Regions from separate parts of the Pantoea sp. X-Soil-YNGN-844 genome, predicted to be linked through region 1. Evidence: predicted binding sites of a transcription regulator. Region 1 holds the regulator's gene; each other region holds the start of a gene.
What was found. The regulator PurR, encoded in region 1, represses purine synthesis genes. The targets are predictions, from matches to a motif close to CANGCAAACGTTTGCNTG.

Region 1 (2,272 bases):
GGCAGTGCCACTGTTCGAACGCCAGCATCGCGAAGTAGTGCTGACGCCAGCAGGCGAACATTTTGTCCGGGAAGGGCGCAGCGTCATCAAAAAAATGCTTGCCACCCGGCGGCAGTGTCAGCAACTGGCCAACGGCTGGCGGGGGCAGCTCAGCATTGCCGTTGACCGTATCGCAAAACCTCAGCGCACCCGGCAGCTGGTTAAAGACTTCTATCGCCACTTTCCCGATATGGAACTGATCATCAGCTATGAAGTTTTTAACGGCGTCTGGGATGCGCTGGCCGACGGTCGGGTGGAAGTTGCGATTGGGGCCACTCAGGCGATTCCGGTAGGCGGACGGTTTGCATTTCGCGATATGGGTATGCTCAACTGGCGTTGCGTGGTCGCGCCCGAGCATCCTCTGACGCAGGCGAGCCAGATCGATGATGATACGCTGCGTAGCTGGCCGTCACTGGTGCTGGAAGATACATCACGCGCACTGCCGCGTCGTATGACATGGACGCTGGATAACCAGCGCAGGCTGGTGGTGCCGGAGTGGCAAACCGGACTGGAATGCGTGCAGGCAGGCTTATGTGTGGCGATGGTGCCGGGTCATCTGGCCAGACCACTGCTCGACAGCGGCGAGCTGGTCGAACTGACGCTGCCGGTGGCATTTCCGGATAGCCCCTGTTGCGTCAGCTGGGCTGAGGATCGCGCATCACCGGCGACAGGCTGGTTGCTCAGCTATCTGGGTGATGCGCAAACTCTTAATCAGGAGTGGTTAAGCGAGCATTAACGGCGATAGTCGCGGAACGGGCCATCGGCCACGGAACGGCGCTCAATCAGCGTGGGATGGACCTCAATCGTTTGTGACACTTCGCGCTTACTGGTAATGCGGTCCAGAAGCATTTCCAGCGCTTTCTCACCCAACTGGGCTTTAGGCTGATGCACTGTGGTCAGGGCCGGTGCGAAATAACGGGCGTTGCGCACATTGTCATAGCCGATCACCGAAATATCCTGTGGGACGCGCAAACCCATCTCGTCGGCGGCGCAAATCGCGCCCATCGCCATGATGTCACCGCCACAGAACACCGCCGTCGGACGCTGCTTCTGCGACAGGATCTGCTGCATCGCCTGATAGCCCGATTCCGGCTCAAAGTCACCCTGTACAATCCACTCGGCACGCGGCTGAATACCCGCTTCTTCCAGTGCCTTCAGGAAACCGGCATGGCGTCCGCCGCCGGTGTTACGCTCCATCTGACCGGGGATAGCACCAATATCACGGTGTCCGCGTTCAATCAGATAACGTCCCGCCAGATAGCCGCCCTGGAAGGCGTTATCGAGAACCGTATCGGTAAAGTCGGCGCGCGATTCACCCCAGTCCATCACCACCATCGGGATATTGCGGTTCTCTTCCAGCATCTGCAGCAGATCGTCCGGATACTCAGAGCACATCACCAGCAGGCCATCGACGCGCTTCTGCGCCATCATGCTGAGGTAGGCGCGCTGTTTTTGCAGGTCGTTATGCGCATTACCCAGAATCAGCGTATAGCCTTTATCAAAACAGTGGTTTTCAACCGCTTCAATAATTTCAGCGAAATAGGGCGCTTCGCTGGAGGTGGCAAGCAGGCCCAACGTTTTGGTGTGGTTTACTTTCAGGCTGCGCGCCACCGCACTTGGCGAGTAGTGCAGTTCCTTAATTGCCTGCCAGACCGCCTCGCGTGTCTCTTCAGCGACAAAGCGTGTTTTATTGATGACGTGCGAAACGGTGGTCGTTGAGACGCCAGCGCGTTTCGCCACATCTTTAATTGTTGCCATGAAAATCGGACTCCAGTGCTTACCTAACTCTATGATAAGCGTAATGTTAAACGTTTGCGTCTGCTCAGGGTTTTTTCCGCAAAAATGCGGCTTTTCTGGCCGGTAAACAGGCGACTGGCGGAGAAAAAACGCCTGAAAAGATGCGCAAACGGAATCAGGGATGCGCGCGTTGCGCAACAAAGGCGGGATTCTAACAAGGCTGAACGGATAAAACGAGATTTTTACCGGACCCTGTGGGAAAATGCCATATCCCTGCAAAGTGTGTGACTAAGGAGCAAGCAATGAGTACCGATTTGAAACTGGCTTTGATGACCACTATCGGCTGTCTGCTGATGATTGTGGCCTTTAGTTTTACTGCCATTCTGCACTAATAAAAAAGCCGGGATTATCCCGGCTTCTTTCGGACTATACTGCTGCTCAGCGAATGGTTTTCGGCGTCATCACCCGACGGGCACCAATATAGTGGCGCTGCCAG
Region 2 (2,272 bases), 660 kb from region 1:
GACTCAGGCGATCTGGCTGGCGCGCGGTGCGATTTCCGGTTTCATCACGTCAGCCGAAAAGACGTAACCCAGCCCGCGAATAGTGCGGATCAGATCAGGCTGATGCGGGTTGGTTTCAATTTTGCGGCGCAGTCGCATGATCAGCACGTCGATGGTGCGGTCAAACACATCGAGGCTTTCGCTGTGGGTCAGCTCCAGCAGCTGATCGCGGGTCAGTACTTTGCGGGCGTGGCGCACCAGCGCGCGCAGCAGACTGTATTCTCCCTGGGTCAGCGGCACCAGTTCGCGCTGCGGATTAAACAGCTGGCAGCGGCCATCGTCCAGTTGCCAGCCGCCAAAACGCCAGCCTGCCTGCTCAGGATCGGCCTGTGCGATACGCCCGTTGCGGCGCAAAGCGGCACGGGCGCGGGCCACCACCACGCGGGGATTAAAGGGTTTGGCGATGTAATCATCTGCCCCCATCTCCAGACCCACCACCATCTCCGCTTCGGAACCCATACCAGTCAGCATAATCACCAGTACCTCGGGTCGCTGACGCTGGAGCTGCTGTAACACCAGCAGCCCGTTGGTATCGGGCAGCATCATATCCAGCATCACCAGTGAAATCTCCGGGTGTTCGCTGAGCATTGATAGTGCCTCGCGTCCCTGATGACAGCGGTAGACCGTTAACAGATGTTCACTTAACGCATCCTGCAGGACGTCGCAGACAGCAGGATCATCATCCACCACCAAAATCGCTGGCTTCATGGCGCGGCCTCAATGTTACGAAAGAGTTAATTCTGGAGTCTACACAGGCCTGAAAAGGTTGCTGAGGCAGCGTGCTGAAACGTGACCAGCTTCGCCTGTGAGAGTATGGAAGCGTGCGCTGGCGCAGAGTTTTTGGCGGTTGCTGATTTGCCGCAGGAAAACGATTGCGCGGGATCGGTGCATTGCACCATAATCGCGCCCTGTTTTGATTCGGAATCTTCTTAGGCGTGTCCGGCTCTGCCAGGTAATCGATTGCGTCGGCAGATGGCATGGCAATTGCTTCGGGCTGTGGGTAACGCAGGGATTTCAGGCGGTTCTGGCACGCAAGTATGCAGCGGCCGGCATCCATGTCCCGGAAACAGAATAATCAGCATACAAACCCCTTTGGCAAGAGAGACGGCTGTCTCCTGTATCGAGAGATGATGATGTTAGAAAAACTATTCAAACTCAAAGCGCATAACACCACGGTTCGTACCGAGATTATCGCCGGGATCACTACCTTCCTGGCGATGGCCTATATTCTGTTTGTGAACCCGAGCATTCTGGGCGCAACCGGCATGGATAAGGGCGCGGTGTTTGTCGCGACCTGTCTGGCGGCGGCGATTGGCTGCGTGCTGATGGGGCTGATTGCGAACTACCCGATCGCGCTGGCACCCGGCATGGGACTGAACGCCTTCTTCACCTATACCGTGGTGCTGCACATGGGCTACACGTGGCAGGTTGCGCTGGGCGCGGTGTTTCTCTCGGCGGTAATTTTCTTCGCGATGTCGCTGTTTAAAATCCGTGAGTGGATTATTGCCAGTATCCCACTGCCGCTGCGCGCTGGGATTGGAGCAGGTATCGGGCTGTTCCTGGCGATTATTGCGCTGGAAGGGGCGGGCATCGTGGTCGATAACCCGGCGACGCTGGTGGGCATTGGCGATCTGACCAAACCGGGTCCGCTGCTGGCGATGCTTGGCTTTGTGGTGATCGTGGTACTGGAAGCGCGTCGCGTCACGGGTGCGGTGCTGATCGGTATTCTGCTGGTGACCTTTATCTCGATGGGCATCGGGCTGTCGCCGTTCGCGGGCGTCTTCTCTGCGCCGCCATCCATTGCACCGACCTTCCTGCAGCTGGATATCGCCGGGGCATTTAACGTCGGCCTGATCAGCGTGATTTTTGCCTTCCTGTTTGTTGATGTGTTTGATAACACCGGCACGTTGCTGGGCGTGACGAAACGTGCCGGTCTGGCGGATGAGCAGGGCAATGTGCCGAAGATGGGCCGTGCGCTGATTGCCGACAGTGCGGCTGCACTGTTTGGTTCGCTGCTCGGTACCTCGACCACCACCAGCTATGTGGAATCGGCGGCGGGCGTGAGTGCCGGTGGCCGTACCGGACTGACCGCGATCGTGGTGGGTGTGCTGTTTCTGCTGGCGCTATTCTTCTCGCCGCTGGCCTCCAGCGTGCCGGTTTACGCCACTGCGCCTGCGCTGCTGTTTGTGGCGGTACTGATGGCATCGGGACTGGCGGATATCGACTGGAAAGA
Region 3 (2,272 bases), 510 kb from region 1:
GCTTCCCGAACAGCCGAAGTTGCAGACCGGCCCCCAGTGCTGCTTCGACATTCACAAACTGCACATTCTGGCTGGTCAGTTGCGGCAGGATAACGGCAGATGCCGATGGACCATACTGACGAATCCCGCCGATCGGCAGACCCAGAAACGCCCGCACGTGCAGCGCAAACTCTGACAGATCCTGTGAAATCAGCGTCACCATGCCGGTGTCGTGAGGACGTGGCGACACTTCACTGAACACCACCTCATCACCGCAGACAAACAGCTCAACGCCAAACAGGCCATAGCCCCCCAGCGCCTTCACCACCTGCGCGGCAACATCCTGCGCCCGCTGTAGCGCCAGGTCACTCATCTGCTGCGGCTGCCAGGATTCACGATAGTCGCCATCCTCCTGTCGGTGACCAATCGGTGCACAGAAGTGAATGCCATCGACGGCGCTGATGGTCAGCAGGGTGATCTCAAAATCGAAGTTAACAACGCCTTCAACGATGACGCGTCCGGCACCGGCACGACCACCCTGTTGGGCATAATCCCAGGCTTTCTCCAGCTGGCTGGCGTCGCGGATAAAGCTCTGGCCTTTGCCGGATGAACTCATCACCGGTTTTACAATGCACGGGAAGCCGATTTCGGTCGCGGCTTCATCGAAACGCGCTTTGCTGTCGGCAAAGCGATAGCGTGAAGTGGGCAGTGACAACTCTTCAGCCGCCAGGCGGCGAATGCCTTCGCGGTTCATGGTCAGCTTTGCGGCACGGGCGGTCGGAACCACGCGCTGGCCCTGCTGCTCCAGCTCAACCAGCGTATCCGTGGCGATAGCTTCGATTTCCGGCACCACAAAGTCAGGCTTCTCTTCGGCAATCAGCGCAGCCAGCGCTGCTCCATCCAGCATATTGATCACATGGCTGCGATGGGCGACATGCATCGCCGGGGCATCGGCGTAACGATCCACCGCAATCACTTCCACACCCAGACGCTGACACTCCAGCGCCACCTCTTTACCCAGTTCACCTGAACCCAATAGCATTACACGCGTCGCCGCCGGACGCAGCGCTGTTCCGAGAGTTGTCATACATTCACCTAAGCAGTCAAAATTCGCGCGCAAGTATAAACGAAAACGTTTGCGTTCTCATCTTTCGTCCATCTGACACTGCTTTTTGCTGTACTTTTCCCGCTCTGACGTTTCCTGACATGCTTTTGGTCAGGATAGCGTGCTGACATCCTGAAAGGAGTGAATGATGAATAACTGGTTGCAACAGATTCAGTCGGTACTGGCAAAGAGGGGCGGTGAAGGAAAATCGGGCGGCGGCTTAAGTGACATGCTGGCACCGGGTGCGCTGGGCGGTCTGGCCGCCATGCTGGTCTCCAGTAAATCTTCACGCAAACTGCTGACCAAATATGGCGGCAAAGCGCTGATTATTGGTGGTGGCGCGGCCGCTGGTGCGGTGCTGTGGAATAAATATAAGCAGCGGGTCAGCGAAGCGCACCAGAATGAACCTGACTTTGGCGTGGCTCAGACGCCAGTCGACCAGCGCGCTGAACGTCTGGTCACGGCGCTGGTGTTTGCCGCTAAAAGTGACGGACACATCGACGATCAGGAGCGGGCAGCCATTGAGCAGAATATTCATCAGTCCGGTTACGGCCAGGATGCAGAACAGCTGATTCAGAAAGCGATGAACCGTCCGCTGGATCCGCAGTGGCTGGCCGCCGATGTGAAAAATGAGGAAGAGGCGCTGGAGCTTTACTTCCTGAGCTGCACCGCTATCGACGTCGATCACTTTATGGAACGCAGCTATCTCTCCGCGCTGGGCGACGCGCTGAAAATTCCTCAGGATGTCCGCGACGGCATCCAGCAGGATCTTCAGGCTGAAAAAGCCCGTCTGCCTGCCGGTTAATCCTGGCTGAAGTCCGCTGGCTGGTCACACGAAGTGATTGGCCAGCGGCAGCTTCTCTCGTCATACCTGGCTTCCGGCTGCTGAAGTGTTACGCTTACAGATCATTACGTTGATGGAGACGGATGGATGAAAGCACCCATCGCAAAAAAAATTCCCCATGAGATGACGTTGCACGGCGAGACGCGCGTTGACGACTACTACTGGCTGCGCGACGACAAACGCGAAAACAGCGAAGTCCTTGATTACCTGCGTGCCGAAAACAATTACGGCAAAAAAATCATGTCATCGCAGCAGCCGCTGCAGGACCGGGTATTAAAAGAGATTATCGATCGGCTGCCGCCGGAAGATCACTCAGTGCCCTATGTGAAAAACGGTTACCGCTA

Region 2: a site for PurR is predicted at 901-918, ahead of AC6I8C_RS11685 (NCS2 family permease). Genes of this name have one in related genera too.
Region 3: a site for PurR is predicted at 1,105-1,122, ahead of purT (formate-dependent phosphoribosylglycinamide formyltransferase). Genes of this name have one in related genera too.

Annotation. Positions count from the first base shown of each region.
Region 1 is NZ_AP036007.1:1,823,745-1,826,016, forward strand. Features, by position in the region: gene punR (DNA-binding transcriptional activator PunR) at 1-775, shown strand, start outside; gene purR (HTH-type transcriptional repressor PurR) at 772-1,797, opposite strand; gene cydH (cytochrome bd-I oxidase subunit CydH) at 2,079-2,168, shown strand; gene AC6I8C_RS08480 (C40 family peptidase) at 2,215-2,272, opposite strand, start outside.
Region 2 is NZ_AP036007.1:2,488,551-2,490,822, reverse strand. Features, by position in the region: gene AC6I8C_RS11690 (response regulator) at 4-747, opposite strand; gene AC6I8C_RS11685 (NCS2 family permease) at 1,170-2,272, shown strand, end outside.
Region 3 is NZ_AP036007.1:2,336,373-2,338,644, reverse strand. Features, by position in the region: gene purT (formate-dependent phosphoribosylglycinamide formyltransferase) at 1-1,066, opposite strand, end outside; gene AC6I8C_RS10975 (tellurite resistance TerB family protein) at 1,233-1,889, shown strand; gene AC6I8C_RS10970 (prolyl oligopeptidase family serine peptidase) at 2,016-2,272, shown strand, end outside.